Regions from separate parts of the Alloactinosynnema sp. L-07 genome, predicted to be linked through region 1. Evidence: predicted binding sites of a transcription regulator. Region 1 holds the regulator's gene; the other holds the start of a gene.
The links. The regulator HspR, encoded in region 1, represses chaperone genes until heat shock. The targets are predictions, from matches to a motif close to ANNTTGAGTNNNNNNNACTCAANNT.

Region 1 (15,325 bases):
TAGCGGAGTTGGGTGTCCGCGTCACCTTCCGGGGTTGGTGACCGGCCGATCAGCAGCGTGTCCCCCGAACCGAGGACCACCGTGGGCGCCCCCGCACCCCGAACGACGACCCTGAGCATCCGTACCACCCCATGAGTCACTCTACTGATTGATCAAGGAAGTCCGTTGGGGCGCAATGGCTTGATATGCTCGGCCACGGGAGGGACCGGGCGGTGGAGACAGTCACGCTCGACGGCTACGACGACGTCACCCCGATCGCCAAGGGAGGCGGCAGCGTCGTCTTTCGGGCACGCCACCGCGGACTCGACCGCGTGGTCGCGGTGAAGGTCATCGACATCCATGACGCCGCCGCCGCGCGCCGGTTCCAGCGCGAACTCGACATCACCCTGACCTTGGGTCGCGAGCACCCCAACATCGTCACCGTTCTCGACACCGCGACCCTGCCATCGGGTCAGCCATGCCTGGTCATGGAGTACCACGAGGCCGGATCGCTGCACGACCGACTTGTCGAGTCCGGGCCGCTGCCGCCCGCCGACGTGGCCGAGATCGGCGCCGCGGTGGCCGACGCACTCGCGTTCGCGCACCAGCAAGGCGTCGTGCACCGCGATGTCAAGCCGCAGAACATCTTGCGGTCGGCCACGTCGTATGTCCTGTCCGACTTCGGGATATCCCGGCGGATGGACGCCGGGTACTCGACCTCGATGGAGCTCTTCAGCTACCGGCACGCGTCGCCGCAGGTGCTCGACGGCGAACTTCCCGCCGCGGCCGACGACGTCTACTCGCTCGGATCCACGCTCTACACGCTATTGGAGGGCAATCCGCCGTTCAGCGCGGACGACCCCGACGACGACACGCCACTGGCGTACCTGCGGCGGGTGCGGACCGGTAGGCCGCGGCCGATGACCCGGGCTGACGTGCCCGCCGACCTGGCCGACGCCATCACCCGGTGCCTGGCTCGACGGCGCGAGGATCGGTTCGCCGCGGCGGCGGACCTGGCGCACGCGCTCGCGGGTGGTCCACTCGCCCGGCCGCGAGTCGTCTGGCGGCCGGTTGTCGCGGCCGCCGCTGTGGCGCTCGTCCTGGGCGGGGCGGCCGGATTCGGGTGGACGTGGTGGCAGGCGAAACCATCCGGGTCGACTGCCGCGTCGCCGACACCGCCGCTGCGAGACGACCCAGCCATCGCGCCGGTCATCACGGGAGTCGACGACCAGCGCAGCGGTGTCGTCATCCACTGGCGCGACACGAGTGGCGGGACCGCCGTGTTCGCGGTAACCCGCAGGGCCGGTGACGTGGTCACCCTGGCGGCCAGGGCTCCGGCGGGCACCTCCAAGGTCACCATCGCGGGACTGGACCCGGCGGTGACCAGGTACTGCTTTCAGGTCTCGGCCGTCGTCACCGATCGGCGCGGACAGTCCGCGGAGCACTGCGTCCGGTCGTGATCATCTAGCCGGCCGTGGTGATCTGGTTGGACTCCGGTGAGCGCCCCGGCGCGTCGTCGGCCTCGACGAAGAACGTGCCGGAGCTGCCGGGGTCGAGCGAGGTGACCACGGCCGAGTTCGCCGAACCCGACACGTCGAGCACCTGCCGCGCACCGGGGCGGCCCGCCATCGGGGGCTTGGCGGCCCAGAACCAGACGTAGTAGCGGTCCGGCCGGGCCGCGCCCGGTGTCCAGCTGACCAGCACGGACCCGTCGCCCCGCGCTGTCGCGCTCACGCTCGTGGGGATGATCGCCGCCCCCGTGCCCGTCGTGGTTGGAGGTGGCGGCGGTACTGCCTGGGTCGTGGTGGTTGGCTGCGGGCCTGCCGAACCAGGGCGGGTCGTCGCCGTCGGCCCGGTCGTCGTGACAGGCGCGGCCGGACCGGTGGTGGTCGAGGTGGTCGTCGTGCCCGTCGGGGCGACACTCGCGGACGTTTCCGGCCGGGTGTCGACTGGTCGGGTGCTGCCGTCCGGCTCGATCACGATGTCCGTACTCGAACCGGGCACCCGGACCACGATGGTGGCGTCGCGTGAGATCAGGATCGGGTCGCCGCCTGCCGGGACGGTGAGGTCGGGGCGGACCTGGAGGCCGTCCGCGCCGAGCGCGATGACCCGTCGTGCGCCGAGGCACGGGACGTAGGTCACGGCGTCGAGCACGGCGGGTTTGCCTGGCCGGTCGCAGCCCACAGCGGCGACGTCGACGTCGGAGACCTGCGTGCCTCGGATGAAGATCACCATGCCCGCGGGCTCCACCGCCACCGGCACGGACTCGGCGCCGCCGCGGTCGGCTGTGCGCACGGGCGTGCGCAGCCCGGTCACCGTGACGGTCTGGTCGGTGCCCGCGCCGACCCGGATCGCCGCGCCTGCCTCCGGGCTGATCAACGTCGCCCCGCGCTGGTGCCCCATCAGCACCGATTCCGCTCCGATGCCGGTGACCGGTCGCCTCGTCGACTCGGTGAGCGCGCCGCCCGCCCAGGTGAGCTCGATCAGCGACCCGGACTTGTCGATGGCCCAGACCGTGCCCGCGTCATCGACCACCGCGTCGGCCAACCCGCCGACCGTGCGCCACGGCACGCCGAGCGACTTCGCGGAGATCCGGTCGGTCGCCGTGATGGTGCCGTCGTTGTAGTCGACGAGGTAGTCGTGTCCGGGTGTGGTGAGCAGCTTGGTGATGTGGTCGACCCGGTGGTCGGGTAGCCGCACGAGGCTGTGCGCGATCACCGTGCCGAGCCAGAACCCCGCGACGATCGCGGGCACCGTGGCCACGGTCAGCCTGCGAATCCTGGTGCGTGACAACGGGTTGCTCCTCCAGGTCGTTCTCCCAAGCAGTCTAGTGAGGTAGGGACATCCCATGACCACGAATCAGGGAAGCTCCTGACTCGCGCAAGAATGAGAGACATGCTCGACACCTCATCCTGGTCCGCCACCGAGTGGTCGCTGGTCCCCTGGCTGTCCAAGCTCGAAGACAACCAGTTCATCACCGTGTCCGCGCCCGCTGTCGCAGCCACCAGATCGGGCTTCTTCCGCCGCAATCGCGTGTCGGCCCCGTTCGTCCAGGCACTGCGGATGGACGACTTCCTCTACACCGAGTGTGTCGGCTCCACCTCCTTCGGCGGTCGGTACGCCTGGGCGCCCGACGACGAGGCCGCGCTCAAGCGGCTGGGCTGGGAGCCGGTGACCATCGGCGAGCGGGTCTTCGCTGTCCACTTCCCCCGCGACCAGACCCGAGCGGCCGCCCGGCTGCTCGTGGTCACCTTGCGCGACGTCGCCAGGGTCGCGGATCCGACGCTGCTCGAAGTCGGTTCCGGCTGAGTGGGGGTAGGGACAACCCCCGGGTCGATTCGGGGGCATTCCTGATGCCACGCGCCCGCGCACATCAATAGCGTCTTCCTCAGTCAAGGTTCCAGGGTGAGGGGTGCGGGATGGCGCGTCGGACGTGGGTGCTGGGGGTGTCCGCGGTGGGGGTCGCGGGCGCGGTGCTGTGGTTGGGGGCCTGCGGGATGGTCTCCAGGCAGTTCGCGGACGACACGAAGATCGACCAGACGATCAAGTCGGTGCTGGTTGCCAGCGACTCCGGGTCGGTGAAGATCCGGGCGGGCGGGTCGACCACCGTGCACCGCGAGGTGCACCACAACGGGGACCGGCCAGGGGCCACCTCCCGGGTGGACGGCGACGTGCTGATCCTTGAGGGCTGCTCGGTGCGCAACTGCTGGGTCGACTACGACGTCGTGGTTCCCGAGGGGGTGACGGTGTCCGGCAAGGTCGACTCGGGGGACGTGACGATCGAGGGCGCCAAGTCGGTCAGCCTGCAGGCCAGCTCGGGGGACGTGACGGTTCGCAAGGTCTCCGGGACGGTCAACGTCGAGGCGAACTCGGGGCGGGTCGAGCTGGTCGACATCGGCGACAACATCGCCGTCGAGGCCGACTCGGGGGACGTCAAGGCGGTGGGGATCGGCGGGTCGGCCGACATCGGGGCGTCGTCGGGGAACATCGAGGTGCGGCTGGACAAGGTCGGCAACGTGCGGGCCGTGTCCAACAGCGGCGGGGTGACCGTCGCGGTGCCAAGGGGGAGCTACAAGGTCACCACCGACGTCGACAGCGGCGCCCTCGACTGCGCGATCACGAGCGAGGAGTCGGCGGCCAACTCCGTCGACGTCAAGGCCGACAGCGGTGACGTGGCGATCAGGTTCAGCTGACCGGGTGCGTGGCGGCGGCAGTCGAGGGGGCTGCCGCCGTCGCCGCGTGTGGGGGCGGTCACGCCGGGAACACCGCGGTCGGGCCGCTCGTTGGGGGTTCAGGAAGGTTGAGCGAGGGCGACTCAAGTCTGGAGACTGAGTCAGCTAGGCTCAACTTCGCATAAGCAGGCTACAAGCAGGAGGAAAGACAATGGCGCGTGCGGTCGGCATCGACCTGGGGACGACCAACTCTGTCGTCGCCGTCCTTGAGGGCGGTGAACCGACGGTCATCGCCAACTCGGAGGGTTCTCGGACCACCCCGTCCATCGTGGCGTTCGCCAAGAACGGTGAGGTTCTGGTCGGCCAGCCCGCCAAGAACCAGGCCGTCACCAACGTCGACCGCACGGTCCGGTCGATCAAGCGCCACATGGGCGAGGACTGGCACACCGCCGAGATCGACGGCAAGGCCTACACCGCGCAGGAGATCAGCGCCCGCGTGCTGATGAAGCTCAAGCGCGACGCCGAGGCCTACCTCGGTGAGACGATCACCGACGCGGTCATCACCGTCCCGGCGTACTTCGAGGACGCCCAGCGGCAGGCCACCAAGGAGGCCGGGCAGATCGCGGGCCTCAACGTCCTGCGCATCGTCAACGAGCCCACTGCGGCCGCCCTGGCCTACGGCCTGGACAAGGGCGCCAAGGAGCAGACCATCCTGGTCTTCGACCTCGGCGGCGGCACGTTCGACGTCTCCCTGCTGGAGATCGGCGACGGCGTCGTCGAGGTCCGCGCGACCTCCGGCGACAACCACCTCGGCGGCGACGACTGGGACCAGCGCATCGTCGACTGGCTGGTCGAGAAGTTCAAGGCGAGCAACGGCATCGACCTGACCAAGGACAAGATGGCGCTGCAGCGCATCCGCGAGGCCGCGGAGAAGGCGAAGATCGAGCTGTCCAGCTCGAACAGCGCCAACATCAACCTCCCGTACATCACCGTCGACGCCGACAAGAACCCGATGTTCCTGGACGAGACCCTGACCAGGGCCGAGTTCCAGCGCATCACCGCAGACCTGCTCGACCGCACCCGCGCGCCGTTCAACAACGTCGTCAAGGACGCGGGCGTCCCGGTCGGCGACATCGACCACGTGGTGCTCGTCGGCGGCTCCACCCGGATGCCCGCCGTCGCGGAGTTGGTCAAGGAGCTGACCGGCGGCCGTGAGGCCAACAAGGGCGTCAACCCCGACGAGGTCGTCGCCGTCGGCGCCGCGCTGCAGGCCGGTGTGCTCAAGGGCGAGGTCAAGGACGTCCTGCTGCTCGACGTGACCCCGCTGTCGCTGGGCATCGAGACCAAGGGCGGGGTGTTCACCAAGCTCATCGAGCGCAACACCACCATCCCGACCAAGCGCTCGGAGATCTTCTCCACCGCCGACGACAACCAGACCACCGTGGGCATCCAGGTGTTCCAGGGTGAGCGCGACTTCGCCTCCGACAACAAGAAGCTCGGCACCTTCGACCTGACCGGCCTGCCGCCCGCCCCGCGTGGCGTGCCGCAGATCGAGGTCACCTTCGACATCGACGCCAACGGCATCGTGCACGTCGGCGCGAAGGACCTGGGCACCGGCAAGGAGCAGTCGATGACCATCACGGGCGGCTCCGCGCTGCCCAAGGAGGACATCGACCGCATGGTCAAGGACGCCGAGGCGCACGCCGAGGAGGACAAGAAGCGCCGCGACGAGGCCGAGGTCCGCAACCAGGCCGAGACGCTGGTCTACCAGACCGAGAAGTTCGTCAAGGACAACGACGACAAGATCTCGGCCGAGGCCAAGGAGAAGGTCAACGCCGCGGTGATGGAGGCCAACACCGCGCTCGCGGGCACCGACATCGCCGCCATCAAGGCCGCGATGGAGAAGCTGGCCACCGAGTCGCAGGCCATGGGCTCGGCCCTCTACGCCAACCCCGGCGCCGAAGCGGCCGATGGGCAGGCATCCGACGCGAAGCCCGCCGACGCCGCCGACGATGTCGTCGACGCCGAGATCGTGGACGACGAGAAGGAAAAGAAGTGAACGAGCTTGCGAGTTCACCAATCGACACAGTGACCGTTCGAACGGCTCCGAGCGGTAGCGAGGTGCGAAAGTGACCGATCAGCACAACTCCGAGGGCGAAGAGCCGCGGGTGGTCGTGCGTGATCGGCGGCGGATCGACCCGGACACCGGGCAGGTCCGCACCGGTTCGGTGGACGCGGAGGTGCCCGCCCCGGCGGGCGCCGACGCCCCGGCCGAGCCGGAGCCCGCGCCCGAGGTCGACCCGGCCGCCGAGTTCAAGGCCCAGCTCGACGAGCGCACCGCCGACCTGCAACGCCTGCAGGCCGAGTACGCCAACTACCGCAAGCGCGTCGACCGCGACCGTGAGGTCGTGGCCACCGCCGCCAAGGCGCACATCGTCACCGAGATGCTGTCCGTCCTCGACGACATCGAGCGGGCCGCCGCCCACGGCGACCTGACCGGCGCGTTCAAGGCCGTGGCCGAGAAGCTCGCGGCCACGCTGCAGAAGTCGGGCCTGGAACCGTTCGGCCACGAGGGCGAGCCGTTCGACCCGTCGGTGCACGAGGCCGTGCAGCACAACACCTCCACCGAGGTCGACGGGCCCACCGTCACCGGCGTCCTGCGCCGCGGCTACCGCTTCGGCGACCGCGTGGTGCGGGCGGCGCTCGTCGCCGTCACCGACGCGGAGACGGTGTCCGCCCCAGCGGTGGCCGTTGTCGACGGTGTCATCGAAGCCGAGCTCGAAGAGAACTGAACGGGAGGAGGGGACGTCCGATGAGTGCTAGGGACTGGATCGACAAGGACTTCTATCGCGAGTTGGGCGTCTCCTCCGACGCGGGCGACGCGGAAGTCAAAAAGGCATACCGCAAGCTCGCGCGCGAACTCCACCCGGACGCCAACCCGGGCAACACCGACGCCGAGGCCCGCTTCAAGGCGGTGTCCGAGGCCTACGGCGTGCTCGGTGACCCGGAGAAGCGCAAACAGTACGACGAGGCCCGCTCGCTGTTCGGCTCGTCGGGGTTCCGCCCCGGCGGCTTCGGCTCTGGCGGCAACTTCGACTTCGGCGACGTCTTCGGCGGCCAGAGCGGCCAGCCGGGCTTCGGCGCGGGCGGCGGCGGTTTCAGCGACCTGCTGGGCAACCTGTTCGGCCGCGGCCGAGCGGGCGCCACGGCCGCGGGCTCCCGCCCCAAGCGCGGGGCCGACGTCGAGACCGAGGTCCGCATCGACTTCCTGGAGGCCGTCAAGGGCGCCACGGTGCCGCTGCGGCTGTCCAGTCCGTCCACATGCGACACCTGTCACGGCTCGGGCGCCCGCCCGGGCAGCATCCCCAAAGCCTGCGAGACCTGTGGCGGCGCTGGCCTGGTCAGCCGCAGCCAAGGTGCCTTCGCCTTCAGCGAGCCGTGCCGCGACTGCCGCGGCACCGGTCGCCTGATCGACGACCCGTGTGTCGACTGTGGCGGCGAGGGCGTGAGCACGAAGATCCGCACGCTGACGGTCCGGATCCCGGCCGGGGTCGAGGACGAGCAGCGCATTCGCCTCGCGGGGCAAGGGGAACCCGGCAGGCACGGAGCCGCGGCGGGCGACCTCTATGTCCGCGTGCACGTCACGCCGCACTCGGTGTTCGGGCGCAGCGGGATCGATCTGACGTTGAAGGTGCCGGTGACGTATCCGGAGCTCGCGCTCGGGACGACGCTGACGGTGCCGACCCTGGACGCTCCGGTGTCGCTGCGGGTGGCGCCCGGGACCGCGTCCGGCCGCGTGCTTCGGGTGCGGGGCAAGGGCGTCGCCAAGCGCGACGGGCAGACCGGGGATCTCCTGGTGACCCTCGCGGTGACGGTGCCGCCCGCGTTGGACGACGCGGCGAAGTCGGCGCTGGAGGCCTATGTGGCGGCCAGCGGCGACCATGACCCGCGGCCGGACCTGACGGCGATGGTGCAGAAGGCGAGGGAGTCGTGAACCCGTTTCCGCCCGGTGCCGATGAGGACACCCCGGTATTCGTGATCTCGGTGGCCGCGCAGCTGTCCGGGCTGCACGCCCAGACGTTGCGCGGCTACGACCGGCAGGGGCTGGTTTCCCCCGGACGCACGTCCGGTGGGGGGCGGCGGTACTCGATGCGGGACATCGCCCTGCTTCGCGAGGTGCAGCGTCTGTCGCAAGAGGACGGTGTGAACCTCGCGGGGATCAAGCGGATCATCGAACTGGAGAACGAGGTCGACGCGCTGCGCGACCGGATCGCCCAGCTCACCGAGGAGATCGCCGCCGCATACGCCGCCGCGGAGCAGGCCGCCGCCGCGATCCACCGGTCGTACCGCAATGACCTGGTGCCGGTTCGGCAGCAGACCGCGCTGGTGGTGTGGCGGCCGCAGCCGCGCCGCTGACCTACCAGGCGGTCTTGAGGTCGGCGTGCTCGCGAACCCACGCGTGCATCACGATCCCGGCCGCGACCCCGGCGTTGATCGACCGGGTCGACCCGAACTGCGCGATCGACACCAGCAGGTCCGCGCCTGCCCGCGCCTCGGCGGTCAGCCCGGGCCCTTCTTGACCGAAGATCAGCACACATCGCCGCGGCAACGACGTCGTCTCGATCGGCGTCGACCCCGCGGTGTTGTCCACGCCGACCACGGCCAGTCCCTCGGCTCGCGCGAACTCCAGCAGCGAGTCGACCGACGCGTGATGATCGACGTGCTGGTACCGGTCGGTCACCATCGCTCCCCGGCGGTTCCACCGCCGCCGCCCGACGATATGGACCGCCCGCGCGGTGAAGGCGTTGGCGGTGCGGACCACAGTGCCGATGTTGTGGTCGTGCTGGAAGTTCTCGATCGCGACGTGGAAGTCGTGGCGTCGGGAGTCCAGGTCCGCCACGACGGCGTCGCGGCGCCAGTAGCGGTAGTGGTCGACGACGTTGCGGCGGTCGCCCTCAGCCAGCAGCTCGGGGTCGTAGCGCTCGTCGGTGGGCAACGGGCCCTCCCACGGGCCGACGCCGACGGGGTCGCCGAAGACCCATTCGGTGGGGCCGGTCACCTGGCGGCGACCGTGGGCGTGCGCCACCTCAGGTACGCGCCCACATACGAAACGATCAGCACTATCAGTGCTCCGATTGCCACGACGTGAATGTAGTCGGCGGGGAAGAGCACGCCGATGATGTAGTGCTCGTTGAAGCCGCCCGGGAGGTCGCCCAAGCCTTGCTGCCTGCGGAAATGGTTCTCCAAGGCGGTCAACGGGCACGGCACGGGGAACACGTTGACGAGCACGCCCCAGGCCGCGAAGAACACGTGCAAGAAGATCGACCTCGGCCACCTCCAGGCCAGGAACCCGCCTAGACCGATGTAGAGCAACGCGATGAAGTGGACCACCATCGTCGCCCCGGCGAGCACACCGGCCATGCGCACCCTCCTGCCCCAGATACCTTCCACGGTACCTGGGACAGGCGAAAATCACTGGTCAGACAGCCCAAGATCGGCAAGATCAAGCAGATACCGGTAGGGCAGCCCACGGGCCTCGATCGCTTCGCGGGCGCCGGTTCCGCGGTCGACCACGGTGACGACGCCGACGACGACCGCGCCCGCCTCGTCGAGGGCGTCCACCGCGGTCAGGACGCTGCCGCCGGTCGTGGAGGTGTCCTCGACGGCCAGGACCCGCTGGCCCGCGACCTCGATGCCCTCGATGCGGCGCTGCATGCCGTGTTCCTTGAGCGCCTTGCGCACGACGAAGGCGTCGAGCACCTCGCCCGCGTTGGCCGCGGCGTGCATCATCGCCAGCGCTACCGGGTCGGCGCCGAGGGTCAGGCCGCCCGCGGCGACGTAGTCCCAGTCGGCGGTGGCCTGGCGCAGCAGCCTGCCGATGAGCGGGGCGGCGGCGTGGTGCAGGGTGGCCCGGCGCAGGTCGACGTAGTAGTCGGCCTCCTTGCCGGACGCCAGCGTCACGCGGCCGTGGACAACAGCGAGTTCGGAGACCAGGCGGGCCAGTTCACCCTTGGCGGCCAGGTCGACAGTCGGAGCGGTTCGCACGGGTCCGTAGCCTCTCACGCCGGTCAGTTGAACCCGCGACTGTCCTGCTTGAGCGCGGTGTCGACGGTCAGCGCCGACGCCACGACCATGCTGATCAGCGGGTCAGGCAGCGGGCGGTGGATCTGCAGGACGTAGTTGTCCGCGGTGGTGAACAGCGTCTTGGCGAAGCCCTCGAACGTCTTGGTGATCCGCGCGACCTCGGTGCCGGTGTGGTCGACGATGGCGAAGTTCCACGCCCGCCAGTTCTCCGCCTGGATCGCGCCGATCTGCTGGCCGTTGACCAGGAACGAGAACCTGATCTTGCCGAAGACGTTGTCCTGGGCGATCTCGCCGACGGGCTGGCCGTTGGGCCGCTCGACGATCATCCGGGACTTGAACACCTTGCGCGGCCTGGTCAGCGCCAGCACCGGCTGGTGGTTGATGTCGCGCACCTCGTAGCGGTGGGTCATGAACTGGTCGATCTCGCCGAGGAAGCGCACGACCTTCTTCAGGGTGCTCTGCCCGACCTGGGCGACGAACCCGATCTGGCGGCCGTGCTGGTCGGACACCGAGTACTCGGCGGCCATCTCGATCAGCTTGACCTTTTGGTTCACGACGAGCACAGGCTCGGTGAACAGCGTGCCGCCGCCCTGGCCGACCTGCCCCACCCCAGCCTTGCGCTGCTGTTCCTTGATCTTGCTCGGGTCGTGCTGACCCTCCAGCGACAGCTCCCACGGGCTCGCGTCGCTGCGCGGGGCCTGCTGCGCCTGCTGGGTGTGGGCGGTCCACTGCGCACCGTCCCACCAGCGCAGCGTCGCGGAGCCTGGATTGTCGGGGTACCAGCCCGGCTGCGGGTTCGTCATAGCCCGAGCCTAACCTCGGTTGCGGCCCGCGGCCGCCCGCTTCTGCAGAACGCGCAGCAGCCCGCGCGGGGCGAACTTCGCGAACCCGACGAGCGCCTTGTACTGGGCGCCGGGGATCGACCGGGACCGGCCGTGCCGTAGGTCGTCGAGGCAGTCGGCGACCACCCGGTCGGCGTCGAGCCAGAGGAACTCGGGGATACGCGAGACGTCCTCGCCCACCCGTGCGTGGAACTCCGTGTGGGTGAATCCCGGACACAGCGCGACCACCCGCACGCCGGTGCCCGCCAGGGTGGTCGAGAGCCCCTCCGACAGCGCGGTCACGTACGCCTTGGTCGCCGAGTACGCCGGGCCGGTCGACGGGAAGTACCCGGCGACGCTGGAGACGTTGATGACCCCGCCGTGTCCGCGCGCCACCATGCCGGGGATGGCGGCCCTGGTCAGCCGCATCACCGTCGTCACGTTCACGTCGAGCTGCGACTGCAGCGCGTCGACGTCGGCGATCCCGAACGGGGTGCTGGTGCCGAAACCGGCGTTGTTCACCAGGAGATCGATGGGCCTGGACTCATCGGCCAGCCGGTCCTCGACCCGCTTGCGCGCCCGCGTCGTGCCCAGGTCGGCGGTCATGGTCTGCACCTGGACCCCGTGCGCGGCGGTCAGCGCGCCCGCTGTCTCCTTGAGCCGCTCGGTGGTCCGGGCGACCAGGACCAGGTCGTACCCGTCGGCGGCGAGCTTGCGGGCGAAAGCCGCGCCGATACCCGCGGTGGCACCGGTGATGAGCGCAGTAGGCATGCGGTCACGCTACTGGGTGGTAATCACCGACGGCAGTGGTCTGTGAGCCGATCAGCCTTCGATCCGCTTGATCGACTCCGGGTCCAGGACGACCGGTTCCACCTCGCCGTCGAACGGGTCGACCACGTCGGCGATCTCGCCGATGCCGCGCAGCAGCCGCTCCAGCCGCGACGGGCTGGAGTTGGGCGCGGCGGCGGCCAGCACCCAGCCCTGTTCGATCCACGCGACGGCGATGTCCTGGCCGATCTCCTCGGTGGCGTCGACCAGGTCCGGGGTGATCATGGCGCGGGCGCCGGAGATGTCGGAGACGAAGGCGTAGCGCTGGCCGACCGGGCCGAGCAGCTCGGGCATGTGCTCGCGCTGGAACGGCGTGCTCGGCACCCACAGCTCGACCACGACCGGATGCACCCGGCGACACTGCACCGCGGCGATCACCGTGTTGACCCGGCCGCCCGCCTCCAGGTCGAACACGTACACCCGGCGCCTGCCGTCGGCGGTGAAGGTCGACCCGGTGACGACGTCGCGGGCCACGCTGTCGCCGTAGTAGGCGATGGCGCCGCCCGACCAGGTGCGCGGCAGGTCTTGATCGGTCTCGGCGAACTGCCAGCCGCGCAGCGCGGCCCAGCGCCGCCGCTCGCGGTTGCGCGAGGTCAGCACGGCGCGGTCGCGCAGCAAGAAGAGGCCGCCCGCGACGAACGCGACCGCGGCGATGACGAACCAGATCCACGCGGGTATGCCCACGTCGAGCAGCGTAGTCGTCGCGGCGCGGTGTTCAAGATCACGGGGGCGTGGCTCGCGTTCTTTCCTTGTTCAGCGCGCCGCGTGGACCCCTCCGGCAGCGGGGTCGCCACTGCGGCACGATAGAAGGTGGAGAGGGGCCGCGGTTGGAGGCGGCCTCTCTCCACCTTTCGTCAGGCCCTGGAAACTACGAGCGCGGTGTTGTCGTCGGTGACGTCGACCAGGACGGTGTCGCCGTCGCGGATGTCGCCCGCGAGCAGGGACTTGGCCAGCTGGTCGCCGATCGCGCTCGACACCAGCCGCCGCAGTGGGCGGGCGCCGTAGACCGGGTCGAACCCGTTGATCGCGAGCCAGTCGCGGGCCGACATGGTGACCTCCAGGCTGAGCCTGCGCTGCGCCAGCCTGCGGCCGAGTCGGGTGACCTGGATGTCGACGATCGAGGTCAGCTCCTCGGTGGCCAACGAGTGGAAGACGACGACGTCATCGAGCCGGTTGAGGAACTCCGGCTTGAAGTGCCGCTGGACGACGCCCATGACCGCGTCCTTGCGCTGCCGTTCGTCGAGGTTGGCGTCGGCGATGACCTGGGAGCCCAGGTTCGACGTGAGCACCAGGATCGTGTTGCGGAAGTCGACCGTGCGGCCCTGGCCGTCGGTGAGCCGACCGTCGTCCAACACCTGCAGCAGCACGTCGAACACGTCCGGGTGGGCCTTCTCCACCTCGTCGAGCAGCACGACGCTGTACGGGCGGCGGCGGACCGACTCGGTGAGCTGGCCGCCCTGGTCGTAGCCGACGTAGCCGGGCGGGGCACCGACCAGGCGGGCCACCGAGTGCTTCTCGGCGTATTCGCTCATGTCGATGCGGACCATCGCCCGCTCGTCGTCGAACAGGAACTCCGCCAGCGCCTTGGCCAGTTCGGTCTTGCCGACGCCGGTCGGGCCGAGGAACAGGAAGGAGCCGGTGGGCCGGTCCGGGTCGGCCACGCCCGCGCGGGCGCGGCGGACCGCGTCGGACACCGCGCGCACGGCCTCGGCCTGGCCGACGACGCGGGCGGTGATCGCGTCCTCCATGCGCAGCAGCTTCTGGGTCTCGCCTTCGAGCATGCGGCCCGCGGGGATGCCGGTCCACGCGGAGACGACCTCGGCGACGTCGTCGGGGCCGACCTCCTCCTTGAGCATGACCTGCTCGCCGCTGTTGGCGGTGACTTCGATCGCCGCGTCGAGTTCCTTCTCCAGCGCGGGAATCCGGCCGTAGCGCAGTTCGGCGGCGCGGCCCAGGTCGCCGTCGCGCTCGGCGCGTTCGGACTCGCCGCGCAGCGCCTCCAGCTTCTCCTTCAGCTCGCGGACGCGGTCGAGGGAGCCCTTCTCGTTCTGCCAGCGGGCGGTGAGCCCGGACAGCGTCTCTCGCTTCTCGGCCAGTTCCGCGCGCAGCGTTGCCAGCCGATCACGGGAGGCGGCGTCGTCCTCTTTGGACAGTGCCATCTCCTCGATCTCCAGCCTGCGCACCGCGCGCTCGACCACGTCGATCTCCACCGGCCGCGAGTCGATCTCCATGCGCAGCCGGGACGCGGCCTCGTCGACGAGGTCGATGGCCTTGTCCGGCAGGAACCGGGCGGTGATGTAGCGGTCGGACAGGGTGGCGGCGGCGACCAGCGCGGTGTCGGTGATCCGGACGCCGTGGTGGACCTCGTAGCGCTCCTTGAGTCCGCGCAGGATGCCGATGGTGTCCTCGACCGACGGCTCGCCGACCAGCACCTGCTGGAACCGCCGCTCCAGCGCCGGGTCCTTCTCGATGTGCTGGCGGTACTCGTCGAGCGTGGTCGCGCCGACCATCCGCAGCTCGCCGCGGGCCAGCATGGGCTTGATCATGTTGCCCGCGTCCATCGCGCCTTCGCCGGTCGCGCCAGCGCCGACGATGGTGTGCAGTTCATCGATGAAGGTGATGACCTGGCCCGCGGAGTCGGTGATCTCCTTGAGGACGGCCTTGAGCCGCTCCTCGAACTCGCCGCGGAACTTCGCCCCGGCCACCATCGCGCCGAGGTCGAGCCCGACGACCCGCTTGCCGCGCAGCGACTCGGGCACGTCACCGGCGATGATCCGCTGGGCCAGGCCCTCCACGATCGCGGTCTTGCCGACGCCGGGCTCGCCGATGAGGACCGGGTTGTTCTTCGTGCGGCGCGACAGCACCTGCACGACCCGGCGGATCTCGGTGTCGCGGCCGATCACCGGGTCGAGTTCGCCTTTGCGGGCCCGGTCGGTCAGGTCGACGCCGTACTTCTCCAGGGCCTGGTAGGTGCCTTCCGGGTCGGGGCTGGACACCCGCGCGGACCCGCGCACCCTGGCGAACGCCTCGCGCAGCGCGTCCGGCGTCGCGCCGTGGCGCTTGAGCACGTCGGCGACGTCACCGCCCTCGGCGGCGAGGCCGACCAGCAGGTGCTCGGTGGAGACGTACTCGTCGCCCATCTCGGTGGCGAGCTTCTGCGCGTGCGTGATCGCCCGCAGCGCCGCCTGGGACAGCTGCGGGGACGAGACCGTCGCCCCGACCGCCGACGGCAGCGCGCGCACCAGCGGCTCCAACTCCTTGCGCACGGTGTTCGGATCGGCGCCCACGGCGGTGAGCAGGGGTGCGGTCAGCCCGTCGGCCTGCGCCAGCAGCGCGCCGAGCAGGTGCACCGGGCGGATGTCGGGATTCCCCGCGGCCGACGCGGCTTGCGCCGCGGCCGAGATCGCCGCCTGAGTCTTGGTCGTCGGGTTGAACGCGTCC
Region 2 (15,325 bases), 1.4 Mb from region 1:
GTGTCCAGCAGTCTTGCGTCTGGCCTCACCGTCATACCTGGTTACTTGCTGGCCAAGCTCGCCCTAGATCAGACCCTGCATGGTCAGGGCCTAGGCGGCGACCTGCTCCACGATGCTCTGAGCAGGCTGATCGAGGCGGCCGAAGTTGCGTCTGGCCGTCTGATCGTGGTTGATGCGATCGATGACACGGCCGCGAAGTTCTACCAGAAGTACGACTTCCAGCCCGTGAAGGACAATCCGCGCAGGCTGGTGATCAAAGTCGCAACAGTGCGAGACGCGCTCGGTTAGAGAACACCGAGGTTCTCCCTCGGACCGTGGACCACGCTGGGTCGAGACGTGCGGCACCGTGGGCCTGGGGGCACCCCCAGGAGATAACGACGGCCGACGTGGCCTGCGCTTTCCGCAGACCACGTCGGCCGAGGTTGTGGAGGTGCCGGGAATCGAACCCGGGTCCTCTGTCGCCTCATCAGGGCTTCTCCGTGCGCAGTTCGCCTTGTCTCTACTTGGCCCCAACCGGTCACGCGAACAAGCCGGTGTGACGGGCCCAGTCACTGTTTGCTTCCCAACCGGCCCCCGTGACCGAGACCGGCGGTAGTCCTCCTAGCTGATGCCGGGACCCAGGGCGGAGGCATCCCTGAACCGACAGACCCGACCCGCTACTTAGGCAGCGAGTGCGAAGTCAGCGCGAACGTTAGTTTCGGCGCTTATTGGTTTGCGAGCGACGCTTACGGTGGCCATCTCGCCTGCACCGGCACGCTTCCCCTGAATCAACGTCCAGAGTCGAAACCGTTCACCCCCTGGTTGTGGGTTGTTACCCACCTAGCTTAGCCCGTCCGTCGAGTGAGTTTGGTGGGGCTAGCCCTACCCCGCACCCGGTGGTGGTCCCCATGGCTCCACAACGCCCCTACGAGCAGGCTGGTTCCATCAGCTCAGGAGGGGGAAGACATGACAACCACGATCCACGTCGACGGGACCCGGCCGCGGCCGCCGGTGGTCGGTTCGCTGGTGTATCTGGTGATGAACCTTGCGGTGGGGATCGGCGCGTTCGTCACTTTCGCGGTGCTGTTCAGCGTGGGGGTCGGGACGGCGATCGTGTGGGTGGGGCTGCCGCTGCTGGCGCTCGCGGTGATCCTTTGCCGCGTTGGCGGGCAGGTCGAGCGGGCCAGGGTCTATGCGCTGCTCGACACCTATATCGCGGTGCCGCATGAGCCGCTGCCCGAGACCAAGCGCTGGCAGGCCAGGGTGAAGGACCCGGCGACGTGGAAGTCGCTGACTTATTTCGTGCTGCTCCTGCCGATCGGGATCGCCGAGTTCTCGATCATGGTGGCGGCCTGGTCGACATCACTCGGGCTTTTCGCGCTGCCGGTCTATTTCCGGTTCCTGCCCGAGGGCGAGTACCGGATGTGGGACTGGAACCAACCGTGGATCGTCGTGGACTCCACTTTCGAGGCGCTGCCGTTCTCGCTGCTCGGGCTGGCACTGCTGGCCGGGACGCTGGTGTTGACCAGGGGTATGGGCGCGGCGCACGCTCGGTTCGCCCGGGCGCTGCTCGGCCCATCGCCGCGGTCGGTGGACGGGGTGCGGACTGGGACACTGGTGGCAGGGGGTGTGATGTGAGCGATCGGCAGTATCCGCATCCGGCGGCGGCGGTGGCCTACCTGCTGGGCGCGTTCCCGCTGAGCCTGGTCACCTTCATCACCACCGTCACCTTCATGTGCGTCGGCGTCGGCACCGTGGTGATCTGGGTCGGCGTGGCGCTGCTCGTCGCCGCGGCCGCGTTGACCAGGGTGTTCGGCAACGCCCATCGCTTCTGGGCGCGGACGCTGACCGGGGCCGACCTGCCGCCCAGGCCGGTGCTCTCCAACCCCGACGAGCCCGTGCTGCGGCAGTGGAAGACCCTGCTCACCGACCGGCGGACCTGGCGCGACTTCACGTACCTGATGCTGGAGTTCCCGCTGTCGATCATCGGCTTCGCCCTGGGCGTGGCCAGCATCCCGCTGGTCCCGCTGGCCCTGTGGGTGGCCCCCCGCTACGCCTGGCTGCACTCGCAGCTCGCCATCGCGATGCTCGGGCCGGACCGCACCGCCGACTTGACCGCCAAGGCCGAGCGCCTCCAAGCGTCCCGGGCCCGTGGGGTCGACGCGGCGGAGGCCGAGCGGCGGCGGATCGAGCGCGACCTGCACGACGGCGCGCAGCAGCGGCTGGTCGCGGTGGCGATGGGGCTGGGCCGGGCCAAGGGCAAGCTCGACGCCGACCCCGAGCTGGCGCGGACGCTGATCGACGAGGCGCACGCCGACGCGAAGCTGGCTGTGGCCGAGCTGCGTGACCTGGCCCGCGGCATCTACCCGGCCGTCCTGGGCGATCGCGGGCTCGACGCGGCGCTGTCTTCCCTCGCCGCGAAGTGCCCAGTGCCGGTCGAGGTGACCGTCACGGTCGAGCCCCGGCCGCCCGCGGCGGTGGAGAGCACGGCGTATTTCATCGTCGGCGAGTGCCTGACCAACATCGCGAAACACGCGCAGGCCGAATACGCCTCGGTGCGGGTCTGGCGGGAAACGCGGTCGATGGGCGACGAGGTCGTCGTGGAGATCACCGACAACGGCATCGGTGGGGCAGACGTGCGCCCCGGGGGTGGGCTGTCCGGCCTGGCCGACCGCGCTGCCACGATTGACGGTGTGATGACCGTGGTGAGCCCGCTCGGCGGGCCGACAGTGATCAGGGCCGATCTGCCGTGCGTGTGGTGATCGCCGAGGACTCCGTGCTTTTGCGGGTGGGTGTGACCCGCCTGCTCGCCGATGAGGGGATCGAGACCGTGGCGGCGGTCGAGGACGGCGACAGCCTCCTCACCGCCGTCACCGAGCACCGCCCGGACCTGGCGATCGTCGATGTGCGGATGCCGCCGAGCTTCACCGACGAGGGCCTGCGCGCGGCGTTGCGGGCGCGGGCCGAGCTGCCGGGACTGCCGGTGCTGGTGCTCTCGCAGTACGTCGAGGAGCGCTACGCGGTGGAGCTGCTGGCGGGCGGCGCGGGCGGGGTCGGCTACCTGCTCAAGGAGCGGGTGGCCGACGTCGCGGAGTTCGTCGACGCGGTGCGCCGGGTCGCCGGGGGCGGCACGTGCATCGACCAGGAGGTGATCGCTCAGCTCATGGCACGAGGGCGACGCAACCCCATCGACCTGCTGACGCCGCGCGAGCGCGAGGTGCTCGGCCTGATGGCCCAGGGACTGTCCAATGTGGCCATCGCCAAGTCGCTGACCGTCTCCGACGGCGCGGTGGAGAAGCACGTCGGCAACATCTTCTCCAAGCTGGGCCTGGAACCCAGCAGCGAGGAACACCGCCGCGTCCGCGCGGTGCTGACCTTCCTCGAACGGGCCTGACTAGGGCGTGTCCTGTGGATCATGGTGGGTGGGATCCGTGATCCGCTTGGTTCCTGGGCGTGCTGCGGGGACGGTCGCGTACTGGTTGTCCGTGGCCGTTCCCGCGGTGCGGTCAGGGGCCAAGCGGGCGCGGATAGCGCCCGCCATGATCCGCAGGACATGCCCGAGTGCGCTGACCACGAACCTTCACCGGGTCTCGACCTGGCGAACGTTCGTGGTCAACGCACTCGGGCGGCGGGCCGAAGACCCGCCGCCCCAAGCACTCAGCTGACGTCGAGCGTCACGTCGTCGACCACGAACGAGGTCTGCAGGTTGCTGTCCTCGTTGCTGGCGAACCGAAGCGACACCGACTTGCCCGCGAACTGCGCCAGGTCATAGGTGACCTGGCGGTATCCGCCCTTGTCGATGTTGGAGAAGGTGCCCAGCGTCGTGCCGCCCGCGGTGACGGTCAGCTTGTCGTAGGCGACATTCTCGTACTCGGCGGTGTCGATGCGCAGCCAGAACGAGAGCTTGTAGTTCGCGCAGCCGGTCGGAACCGCGACGGTCTGGCTCACGTACTCGTTGCTGACCCGACCCCAGCCACCCAGCCAGGCGCTGTAGGTCCCGCCGTGCGAGGGCTTGCCCGCGCTCGCGTGCTGGCCGATGACGTTCACCGAGGACGACCAGCCGGTCGCGCCGGACTCGAAGCCCGGGTTGGTCAGCTTCTGCCCCGGCGTGCAGGTGCCGCCGGTGATCGTCCAGGCGAAGCCGATCTTGGCCGCCTTGCCCGCCGAGTCGGTCACGGTGACGCTGGTCTGGAACGTTCCCGCCGCCGACGGCTTTCCGGAGATCAGGCCGTCGTTGCTGATCGACAGGCCGGTGGGCAGGGCGCCCGCCGACCAGGTGTACGGCGCGCTTCCGCCGCTCACCTCGAGCTGGAGTGCGACGTCGACGCCGACCTTGCCGGTCTGGTCACCCGGGTTGGTGATGGTCGGGTCACCGCCGCCGCCGCCCTCAATCGTCCAGGTGAACTTCACCGAACCGGTGGCGCCCTTGCTGTCCTTGACCGTCACGGTGACCTCGTTGGCCCCCGCCGCGGTCGGCGTGCCGGAGATCACCACGACGTCGGAGTCGCTTGGCTGCGCCGAGACACCCGCGGGCAGCCCGGTCGCCGACCACGTGTACGGCGCGGTGCCACCGGAGACCACGAGCTTCACACCGGTCTCGATGCCGACGTCGCCGGTCTGGTCACCGGGGTTGGGCAGGGTCAGGTCACCGCCACCGCCGCCCTCGATGGTCCAGGTGAACGTGGTGGATCCGGTCGCGCCCGCGCTGTCCTGGACGGTCACGGTGACCGAGTGGGAACCGCCTGCCGTCGGGACGCCCCCGATCAGAGCCACATCGGTGGTGCCAGGCTCCAGAGCGATGCCCGCGGGCAGCCCGGTCGCCGACCACGTGTACGGCGCGGTGCCACCGGAGACCACGAGCTTCAGACCGGTGTCGGTGCCCACGGTGCCGGTCTGGTCACCGGGGTTCGGCAGGGTCAGGTCGCCGCCCGCACCCTCGATCGTCCACTTGAAGGTGGCCGTCGCCGAGGTGCCCGCGCTGTCCTTGACCGTCACCGAGACCGACGCCGCGCCCGCGGTGGTCGGAGTGCCTTCCGCGACAACGGCGTTGGCCGTGCTCGACCCGAGCGTGATGCCCGCGGGCAGCCCGGACGCGGTCCAGGTGTACGGGCCGGTGCCGCCGGTCGCGGAGAGCTTGACGCTCGTCCCCACGCCGACCGTGCCGGTCTGGTCACCGGGGCTGGGCAGCTCGACCGGGGTCGTCTGGGTGCCCGGGTCGATGTAGAGCAGCCGGTTGGGCGAGCCCGTGCCGGGGTTGGTGACCTTGCTGGGCGTCGCCGCGGCGATCAGGCCAGCCTGGACCTGCGCCGGGGTGTCGCCGGGCTTGTTGGCCAGCCAGACCGCCGCCGCGCCCGCGACGTGCGGGGCGGCCATCGAGGTGCCGCTGATCGACTTCGTCGAGGTGTCGTCGGTCATCCAGGCCGACATGATCCCCACGCCGGGGGCGAAGATGTCGGTGCAGGTTCCCCAGTTGGAGAAGGTTGCCCTGGCGTCCTTGTTGTCCGACGCGTTGACCGTGATGCCCTCGGCGACCCGGGCGGGCGAGTAGTTGCAGCCGTCCTTGTTGTCGTTGGCCGACGCCAGTGAGTACGTGATGCCCTTGGCGATCGAATTGCGGACCGCGGTGTCGAGCGTGGTGGACGCGCCGCCGCCGAGGCTCATGTTGGCGACAGCGGGCTTGACCGCGTTCGCGCTGACCCAGTCGATGCCGCTGATCACGCCCGACGTGGTGCCGGAACCCTGGCAGTTCAGCACCTTGACGCCGACGATCTTGACGCCCTTGGCGATGCCGTATTCCTTGCCGCCGACCGTGCCCGCGACGTGCGTGCCGTGGCCGTTGCAGTCGGTGTTGTTGGTGTCGACCGTGTTGGTGCCCCAGGTCGCGCGGCCCTCGAACGTGGTGTGCGAGACGCGGACCCCGGTGTCGATGACGTACGCGGTCACGTTCGACGCGCGCGTGCCGAAGCTGTACTTGTTGTCCAGCGGCAGGTTGCGCTGGTCGACTCGGTCCAGGCCCCACGAGGGCGGGTTGAGCTGGTCCTCGGTCATCTTGACCTGGGCGTCCTGCTCGACGTAGGCGACCGCGGGGTCGGCGGCGAGCTTGCGTGCCTGGGCCGGGCTCATCCGGGCGGCGAACCCGTTGACCGAGTTCTGCCACGCGGTGGTCACGGTGCCGCCGTACTTGGCGGTCAGGGTCGAGGCGGTGCGCGCGGAGGCCGATCTCGGCGCCGCGCTGTCCTTGACCACCACGATGTAGCTGTCGGTCACCGCGTCGGCGCGGTCAGCGCCGAGCACGATGCCCTCCGCAGCGGTGGCGGGTATGGCTGTGACGCCCACCGCCACCGCTGTCGCTGCGAACAAGCCGAGCAGTGCCGCCCGGCTCGCGCGTAGTTGTGCCATCGAAGGTTCTCCCTCAGTGCAGGGGTCTCCGCCGGCCACGCAGGTGGGCGACCGGCAGAGATGCAGGGGTATTCGACGTTCGCGCGAACGTGTTTCGAAGAATAGTCACGGATACGTCGAATACCGCTACAGCTACCGGTGAGAAACGACCGTTCAGGCGATTTCAATAGACCGGCGGAACCACGACCACACGCTACCTTCCCATGGCATTGCCATATTAAGTATAAGCATAGCCTCTACCCATAGCTGCAGGTAGTTCACGCGACAAGCGTTTGTGCGGCGACCGGCTCCAATGCCAGGTCCAGCGCTTCCCTGACATCGCCGACCAAATGCACGGTGAGGGCCTCGCGCACCGATTCCGGCACGTCGTCGAGATCGGGTTCATTGCGCTTGGGCAGCACGACGGTAGTGATTCCGGCTCGGTGGGCGGCCAGCAGTTTCTGCTTGACTCCACCGATCGGCAGCACCCGCCCGGTCAGCGACACCTCGCCGGTCATCGCCACGTCCGCCCGCACCGGCCTGCCCGACAGCAGCGAGGCCAGGGCCGTGGTCATGGTGACACCCGCGCTCGGCCCGTCCTTGGGCACCGCGCCCGCGGGCACGTGCACGTGCACCCCGCGCTCGGCCAGTTCGGCGACCGGCAGACCCAGTTCGGGGCCGTGGGACCGCAGGTAGGACAGCGCGATCTGCGCCGACTCCTTCATCACGTCACCCAACTGCCCGGTAAGTGTGACCCCGGCCGACCCGGTGTCCTTGTCGGCCAGCGACGCCTCCACGAACAGCACGTCACCGCCCGCCCCGGTCACCGCGAGGCCGGTCGACACCCCGGGCACCGCTGTGCGCTCGGCCGACTCCGGCGTGTGCTTCGGGCTGCCCAGGTAGCCGCGCAGGTCCGCGGCGCCGACGCTGAGGGGAAGCACGGACTCGCCCAGCGCCAGCTTGGCGGTGACCTTGCGCAGGATGCGCGCGATCGATCGCTCGAGCTGCCGCACGCCCGCCTCACGGGTGTACTCCCCCGCCAGCGACCGCAGCGCCGACTCGTCGACCGCCACTTCCTCGGCGGTCAGCCCCGCCCGCTCCAACTGCCGTGGCAACAGGTGGTCGGCGGCGATGACGACCTTCTCGTCCTCGGTGTACCCGTCGAGCCGGACCAGCTCCATCCGGTCGAGCAGCGGCGCCGGGATGGACTCGATGACGTTCGCCGTCGCCAGGAAGACCACATCGGACAGATCGAGCTCGACCTCCAGGTAGTGGTCACGGAACGTGTGGTTCTGCGCCGGGTCGAGCACCTCCAGCAGCGCGGCCGTCGGGTCGCCCCGGTAGTCCGACCCGACCTTGTCGATCTCGTCGAGCAGCACGACCGGGTTCATCGACCCGGCCTCAGTGATCGCCCGAACGATCCGTCCCGGCAGCGCGCCGACGTAGGTCCGGCGGTGCCCGCGGATCTCCGCCTCGTCCCGGACACCACCGAGCGCGACCCGCACGAACTCGCGCCCCATGGCCCGCGCCACGGACTCGCCGAGCGAGGTCTTGCCCACCCCGGGCGGCCCCGCCAGCGCGAGCACGGCCCCACTGCGCCGCCCGCCGACGATGCCGAGCCCACGCTCGTCGCGCCGCTTGCGCACGGCAAGGTACTCGATGATCCGGTCCTTCACGTCGTCGAGCCCGGCGTGGTCGGCGTCGAGGATCGCCCGCGCCCCGGGGATGTCGTAGGCGTCCTCGGTCCGGCTGTTCCACGGCAGTTCCAGGACGGTGTCGAGCCACGTCCGGATCCAGCCCACCTCAGGGGACTGCTCGGACGTCCGCTCCAACTTGTCCACTTCGGACAGGGCGGCGGCGCGCACCTTCTCCGGCAGGTCGGCCTGCTCCACCCTGGCCCGGTAGTCCTGCTCCTCGGACGCGGGCTTGCCGTCGAGTTCGGCCAGTTCCTTGCGGATGGCGGACAACTGCTGCCGAAGCAGGAACTCCCGTTGCTGCTTCTCCATCCCCTCCTTGACGTCCTTGCGAATCGTCTCGGCGACGTCGAGTTCGGCCAGGTGTTCTTTGCCCCACGCCAAGAGCTTCGCGAGCCGGGCGGCCACGTCGGTGGTCTCCAGCAGCCAGACCTTGCGCTCGTCGGTCAGGTAGGGGGCGTATCCCGCCATGTCGGCCAGGATGGAGGGGTCGTCGATCTGGTTGACCGTGTCCACGACCTGCCACGCGCCGCGCTGCTGCAGGATGGTGGTGACCAGGCCCTTGTACTCACGGGCGAGTTCCCGCGCTTCATCGGTGACGGTCTCGTCGGCGGTCTCGACGTGCACCCAGAGCGCCGCGCCGGGCCCGGTTGTGCCCGCCCCGATGCGGACGCGGCCGGTGCCCCGGACCACAGCGGCGAGGTCCCCGCCGGGCAGCCTGCCGACCTGCTCCACGACGGCCAGGGTGCCGACCGAGGCATACTTGCCGTCGAGGCGAGGGACGAGAACGACCCGAGCGGGCTCGGTACCGGCCTGTGCGGCCTCGATGGCGGCCCGCGCCTCGGCGGCGTTGTCGGAGCCGGTCAGGTGGATGGGGACGACCATGCCGGGCAGCAGGACCGTGTCGTCCAGTGGCAGCACCGGCAGCGTCAGGGCCTCGGACATTTCCGATCACACTCCCAAAGTTGAGTCTGACTAGCTCAACCTCTTTGAGCGTGCCTTTGTTTCCGCGACGCGTTCGCCCTGAGCAAACCCCTGAAACGGCATCGGAGCCGTCCGACCGTGCGGTCGTACGGCTCCGATGACTCGCCAGGTCGTTAGGCGGGCTTGCGCAGCAGGAAGAGGTATGAGCCCAGGTGCTCGCGGAAGAACGAGCGCACCAGCGGGATCACGTAGTCCATCTCGGCGACGGCCTCGGCACCGTAGAGGTCGACGATCTCGGCACGCCGGTCGCCGTAGAGCAGGCCCATCAGCTCGCCGGTGAAGGCGGTGTTCTGGGTCATGTTCTCGACCTGGATCAGCTCGAAGCCCGCCGTGGCGGCCATCTCCATGATCTTCGCGGGCGTGATCGGGGGCATGCAGTGCCAGGTCTGCAGGTACGCGGTCAGCTGCTCCTCGGTGGGCTCGCCGCGCAGGGTGAAGTCGCTCACCAGGAAGTAGCCACCGGGCTTGAGCACCCGGGCCGCCTCGTGGAACGCCTTCTGCCGGTCGGACAGGTGGGCGAACACCTCGATCGAGAGCGCGGAGTCGAACGTCTCGTCCGGGAACTCAAGGGCCATCGCGTCGCCGTACTGGAAGTCGACGCGGTCGGTGACGCCCTCGGCCTCGGCGGTCTTGACGGCCTCGGCGAGCTGGCCGCGGCTGACGTTGATGCCGGTGGCCCGCACGCCGCTCGCCTTGACGAACTCGATCGCGGGCAGGCCCGCGCCGCAGCCGATGTCCAGCAGGTGCTCGCCCGCGTTCATCGCCAGGGTCTTGATGTGGTGCTCGGTCTGCTTGTCCTGCGTCCGGTTGGACAGGTCGAGCAGCGTGCGGGCGGGCTTGCGCTCACCGATCGGCGACCACGCCCCGATGTGCAGGCTGAACTCCGCGGCGATCAGCTTGTGGAGCCCCAAGTACTCGTCGTAGCCGACGCCGACTTCCTCGGGGGTCGGCGCGGTGAACTCGCCGACAGTTTCCTCGTTCACTGTTGCTGTCATTGCCCTGCAACCCCTTCCAGCGCGAATCCCTCTATTCGCGCCTCAGGCTAATGCTCGGCAGGGTGCGCGAACCGGTCCGCACTTTGGTGTCCAAGTGCGGACTCTCGCAGGTCGGAGGCCTGACGCGGCGGCTAGTGGCGGCCCTTCAGCGCGCGCCCCAGCTCCTTGGTCATCTCCCGGTTCGCGTCCCGTTTGGCGAGATCCTGGCGCTTGTCGTAGGACTTCTTGCCCTTCGCCAGCGCCAGTTCGACCTTGACCTTGCCGTCCTTGAAGTACATCGACAGCGGCACCAGGCTCAGGCCGCTCTCCTTGATCTTGCCGATGAGCCGCAGGATCTCGCCCTTGTGCAGCAGCAGTTTCCGGGTCCTGCGGGGTTCGTGGTTCGTCCACGTTCCCTGCGTGTACTCGGGAATGTGCAGGTTGCGCAGCCAGACCTCACCGTCGTCGACCGTGGCGAACGCGTCCACCAGCGACGCGCGGCCCTCACGGAGGCTCTTGACCTCGGTGCCGAGCAGGACCATGCCCGCCTCGTAGGTGTCCACGATCGCGTAGTCGTGCCGTGCCTTGCGGTTGGACACGATCACCTTGTGGCCGCGTTCCTTCGCCATTACGTCCGCACGTACAGGCGCAGGGTGACGTAGCCGGTGATGGCCGAGATCACGATGGCGATCAGCATCAGGATCGGGGACACGAACGCGATGTCGGCCGCGCCGATCGAGCTGACGACCCCGGCCTCGATCGGGTCGCGCAGGACGTCGTCGGCGAAGGAGACCTTGCCGACGATCAGCAGTCCGATCGCGACGACGGCGCCGACCAGGCCGGTGACCACCGCCTCCAGGAGGAACGGGAGCTGGGTGTACCACCGGGTCGCGCCGACCAGGCGCATGATGCCGACCTCGGTCTTGCGGGTGAAGGCCGACAGCTGCACGGTGTTGGAGATCAGCAGCAGGGCCGCGACCGCCATGATGCCCGCCACGAAGAACACACCGGTCCGCACGCCGTTGAGCGCGCTGAAGAAGCGTTCGAGGAACTCGTTCTGGTCGGCGATGGTGTCGATGCCCGCGCGGCCGCCGTAGGCCTGGGTGATCACCTCGGGGCGGTCGGGGTCCTTGAGCTTGACCCGGAACGACGCGGGCAGGGCCTCCGGCCGGGCCAGCTTCACCAGCTCCGGCTGCGCCTCGAAGATGCGCTTGAAGCGCTCGAAGGCCTCCTCGCGGTTCTCGAACTGCACCGACTCGACCGCGGGGTCGTTCTCCAGTGCCGTCCGCAGGCCCTTGCACGGGTCGGCCGCGCAGGCCTTGTCGGTCGCGGACACGTCGTTGGTCAGGTAGACGCTGACCTCGACCTTGTCCTGGTAGAGCTCCTGGGTGTTATCGATCATCCGCACGATCAGCAGGCCGCCGCCGAGCAGGAACAGCGAGATGGCGGTCGTGATGATCATGGCGATGGTCATCGTGATATTCCGGCGAAGACCGGTGAGGACCTCGCTGAACACGAAGCTGGCACGCATCGGGGGTGGTGTTCCTCGTCGTTGGGGGCAGGTGGCTCGGGATCAGCGGCCGACGCCGTAGACGCCGCGGGCGTCGTCGCGCAGGACGCGGCCGAGGTCGAGTTCGACGACGCGGCGGCGCATCGAGTCCACGATGGAGTGGTCGTGCGTGGCCATGAGGACCGTGGTGCCGGTGCGGTTGATGCGCTCCAGCAGAAGCATGATGTCCTGGCTCGTGTCCGGGTCCAGGTTTCCGGTCGGCTCGTCGGCCAGCAGCATCAACGGCCGGTTGACGAACGCCCGCGCGATCGCGACCCGCTGCTGCTCACCGCCGGACAGCTCCGAGGGCATGCGCTCGGCCTTGCCCTCCAGGCCGACCAGCTCCAATACCTCGGGCACGACCTTCTTGATGGTGTGCCGCGGCTTGCCGATGACCTCCAGCGCGAACGCGACGTTCTCCGCGACGGTCTTGTTCTGCAGCAGCCGGAAGTCCTGGAAGACACAGCCGATGGACTGCCGCAGCCGCGGCACCCGGCGCCGCGCCATCCGCGCGACGTCGAAGTTGGCGACGTAGACCCGGCCCTTGCTGGGCACCTCCTCGCGCAGCAACAGGCGCAGGAACGTCGACTTCCCCGACCCCGAGGGACCGATGAGGAAGACGAACTCGCCCTTGTCGATCTCGACCGACACGTTCTCCAGGGCGGGGCGCGTGGAGGTCTTGTAGACCTTGGAAACCTGTTCGAGGCGGATCACGGTGGGCGAGTCTACCCGCGCTTGTTATGCACCCGTTGTTTCGGCTCGCGTTAATGTTTTCCCAGGTGACCGTGCGTGCGCGAGCAGTTACTACTGGGTACGGCGCCAGCGGATCCCGGCCTCCAGGAAGCCGTCGATGTCGCCGTCGAGCACCCCGGACGGGTTGCCGACCTCGAACTCCGTGCGCAGGTCCTTGACCATCTGGTACGGGTGCAGCACATAGGACCGCATCTGGTTGCCCCACGACCCGCTGGAGGAGTCCTTGAGGGCGTCCATCTTGGCCTGGTCCTCCTGCCTGCGGCGTTCGAGCAGCTTGGCCTGCAGGACGACCATCGCCGAGGCCTTGTTCTGCAGCTGCGAGCGCTCGTTCTGGCAGGACACCACGATGCCGGTGGGGATGTGGGTCAGCCGGACCGCCGAGTCGGTGGTGTTGACGCCCTGTCCACCCGGACCGGACGCGCGGTACACGTCGACGCGCAGGTCCTTCTCCTCGATGTCGACGTGGTCGGTCGTCTCCACCTGGGGCACGACCTCGACCGCGGCGAACGAGGTCTGCCTGCGGCCCTGGTTGTCGAACGGCGAGATGCGCACCAGCCGGTGCGTGCCCTGCTCGACCGACAGCGTGCCGTAGGCGTAGGGCGCGGTGACCTTGAACGTCGTGGACTTGATGCCCGCCTCTTCGGCGTAGGACGTGTCGTAGACGTCGGTCGGGTAGCCGTGGCGCTCGGCCCAGCGCAGGTACATGCGCATCAGCATCTCGGCGAAGTCGGCGGCGTCGACGCCGCCTGCCTCGGACCGGATGGTGATGAGCGCGTCACGCTCGTCGTACTCACCGGACAGCAGCGTCCGGACCTCAAGGGACGAGATGTCCCCGCGCAGGCGGTCCCGCTCGGCGTCGGCCTCCGCGGTCGCGTCGGCGTCGCCGCCATCCTCTTCGGCCAGCTCGTACATGACGGGCAGGTCGTCGAGGCGGGAGCGCAGCTCCTCCACCTTGCGCAGTTCGGACTGCCGGTGGGAGAGCTGGCTGGTGACCTTCTGGGCGGACTCCGGGTCGTCCCAGAGGTCCGGTCGCGCGGCCTGTTCTTCCAGCTCAGCGATCTGCGCGCGCAGGCCGTCGAGGTCCATCACCGCCTCGACGCTGGTGAGCGTGGCGGAGAGGTCCTTCAGGTCAGCGGCGACGTCCAGGTTCACGTCGAAAGAGATTACGCGGACGCGAACGCCGCCGCTGCGCCGGTCAGGCCTTCGGGATCGAGTCCAGCAGCTTCAGCACAGCCTTGGCCCGCGCCACGCCGAACTCGGCGATCGCCTTCTCATACGGGTCCTCGGCCGTCTTGACGACCAGCTTGAGCGACTCGTGCTCGCCGTTGTAGACGACCTTGGCCGAGTCGATCAGCGCGACCCGTTGCTTGGCGGTGAGCGTGCTGGCGTGCACCAGGCGCAGGATCAGCGGACTGCGCAGGTGATCGGGACCGGGCTCACCACCCAGCCACCCCTTGAACGCCTTCTTGCCCGCGGCGGTGATCACGTACTGCTGGCTCGAGCGCGGCCCTTGCTTGCCAAGGCGGACAAGACCGCCGTCGGCGAGCGCTGGCAGCTCCCGATAGACCTGGCTGCGCGTGACACTGAAAAACGAGCCGAAGCGTTCGCGGGCGGCGGACACGAGCTGGCCACCGGTCTGCGGACCTTCGTGCAGCAGACCCAAGAGGGCAGCGGCGGTTGCATTCAATTCAGACACCCCACCACGGTCCCACGCCGACGGCCCGCTGTCCACAGTGGCCTGGTGGGTGAGTCCACAATGGCTGATCATTAAACTAAATCGCTGTCCACCATCGGACGCGACCGAACAGCCCAAGTCAGCGGCCCCGTCCGGCCCAAGCGGCGACAGTCTCAACAGGACTGACTCGATCCGCTCACCCAAATGAGTGGCAACGTTGTTAACGCGAATACCCATTCGGCGCAGCATCAGAACACAGCTGTAATCGGGGTTGTGCGACTAACTCGTCGCAAATGTGCCACAGATCACGTTTTGATGTCCTCAATACTGGGAAATTCGCCGCGTTCCGTTATCGAATTCCCTACGTAGGTAGGTATCGCGGGCGGGCGCGCTACCGGGATCATGCTGCGCGGTCCATTGTGGAGGATAAGCGAAGGGCCGGTCCCGTGGGACCGGCCCTTGCGTTGTAGCGGGGACAGGATTTGAACCTGCGACCTCTGGGTTATGAGCCCAGCGAGCTACCGAGCTGCTCCACCCCGCGTCGTTGTAATTGGAACTCTACACACCCTCTGGGACTGGGTTTCACTGGGGGTCCTCTGGGGTCTGCGGGGGCCTCAGGCTGCTTCGATGGGAGTGGGGTCGTTCGGGCTTCGACGGCTGGGTCGGCTCCCTCGTCAATCAGCGTCTTGTCCGGAAACAGCGCTGTCAAGGGCACCTGCGGCGTCGCTGCGCGATCAGCGAGCTGACCCTTGACAGCGCTGTTTCCGGACAAGGGATTGCCAGGACGAGGGTGCAGGGGGAAGTGCAGGGACCTTCGGTCCCCACAAGAACAAGGACCTCGCACGTGTCTCCTTGCAGGACTGGCGCCGACCCCCGACAGCACCAGACACGAGCCGCCAGCGACCAGCCACGAAACGCGAAGCACGACGGCGCGAAAGCGGCGAGGTTCTCGACTACGGATGCCGGGCACGGCTGGATCGTGAGAGTACGCACCGTGGGCGACTCGGCTATTGGTTACACACCCCGCCCACCACCAGCTACGGACAACGGGCACGGCTGGTTCGCGAGAGTACGCACCGTGGGGGTGTGGGGGGTCGCCCCCCACAAGCAACGCGAAAGAGGCCCTGCGAGCAAGCGAAGCTTGCGAGCAGGGCCTCTCGACTCTGTAGCGGGGACAGGATTTGAACCTGCGACCTCTGGGTTATGAGCCCAGCGAGCTACCGAGCTGCTCCACCCCGCGTCGGTAATTGGAACTCTACGCGGGGGCTACGAGCAGGTGCAAATCGGGTGGCTCTTAGGTGACTGGGCTCACCCGCCGCCGGTGGGCGGTGGGGTCGGG

Region 2: lon (endopeptidase La) is a predicted target of HspR. The motif match lies at 9,014-9,038, and genes of this name have one in related genera.

What each region holds. Positions count from the first base shown of each region.
Region 1 is NZ_LN850107.1:5,664,645-5,679,969, reverse strand. It holds gene BN1701_RS25760 (hypothetical protein) at 1-119, opposite strand, end outside; gene BN1701_RS25755 (serine/threonine-protein kinase) at 213-1,439, shown strand; gene BN1701_RS25750 (fibronectin type III domain-containing protein) at 1,444-2,772, opposite strand; gene BN1701_RS25745 (hypothetical protein) at 2,875-3,288, shown strand; gene BN1701_RS25740 (DUF4097 family beta strand repeat-containing protein) at 3,399-4,172, shown strand; gene dnaK (molecular chaperone DnaK) at 4,363-6,210, shown strand; gene grpE (nucleotide exchange factor GrpE) at 6,281-6,943, shown strand; gene dnaJ (molecular chaperone DnaJ) at 6,964-8,145, shown strand; gene BN1701_RS25720 (heat shock protein transcriptional repressor HspR) at 8,142-8,567, shown strand; gene BN1701_RS25715 (RNA methyltransferase) at 8,569-9,210, opposite strand; gene BN1701_RS25710 (DUF2784 domain-containing protein) at 9,207-9,572, opposite strand; gene pyrE (orotate phosphoribosyltransferase) at 9,624-10,196, opposite strand; gene BN1701_RS25700 (phospholipid scramblase-related protein) at 10,220-11,038, opposite strand; gene BN1701_RS25695 (SDR family oxidoreductase) at 11,048-11,827, opposite strand; gene BN1701_RS25690 (hypothetical protein) at 11,879-12,568, opposite strand; gene clpB (ATP-dependent chaperone ClpB) at 12,739-15,325, opposite strand, start outside.
Region 2 is NZ_LN850107.1:7,028,197-7,043,521, reverse strand. It holds gene BN1701_RS32285 (GNAT family N-acetyltransferase) at 1-288, shown strand, start outside; RNA gene ssrA (transfer-messenger RNA) at 423-798, opposite strand; gene BN1701_RS32275 (sensor domain-containing protein) at 946-1,617, shown strand; gene BN1701_RS32270 (sensor histidine kinase) at 1,614-2,741, shown strand; gene BN1701_RS32265 (response regulator transcription factor) at 2,729-3,373, shown strand; gene BN1701_RS36205 (hypothetical protein) at 3,374-3,553, opposite strand; gene BN1701_RS37710 (S8 family peptidase) at 3,637-6,378, opposite strand; gene lon (endopeptidase La) at 6,636-8,996, opposite strand; gene BN1701_RS32250 (methyltransferase domain-containing protein) at 9,149-10,030, opposite strand; gene smpB (SsrA-binding protein SmpB) at 10,162-10,638, opposite strand; gene ftsX (permease-like cell division protein FtsX) at 10,638-11,540, opposite strand; gene ftsE (cell division ATP-binding protein FtsE) at 11,583-12,272, opposite strand; gene prfB (peptide chain release factor 2) at 12,363-13,463, opposite strand; gene BN1701_RS32225 (PadR family transcriptional regulator) at 13,507-14,007, opposite strand; tRNA gene BN1701_RS32220 (tRNA-Met) at 14,454-14,527, opposite strand; tRNA gene BN1701_RS32215 (tRNA-Met) at 15,153-15,226, opposite strand; gene BN1701_RS32210 (UPF0182 family protein) at 15,295-15,325, opposite strand, start outside.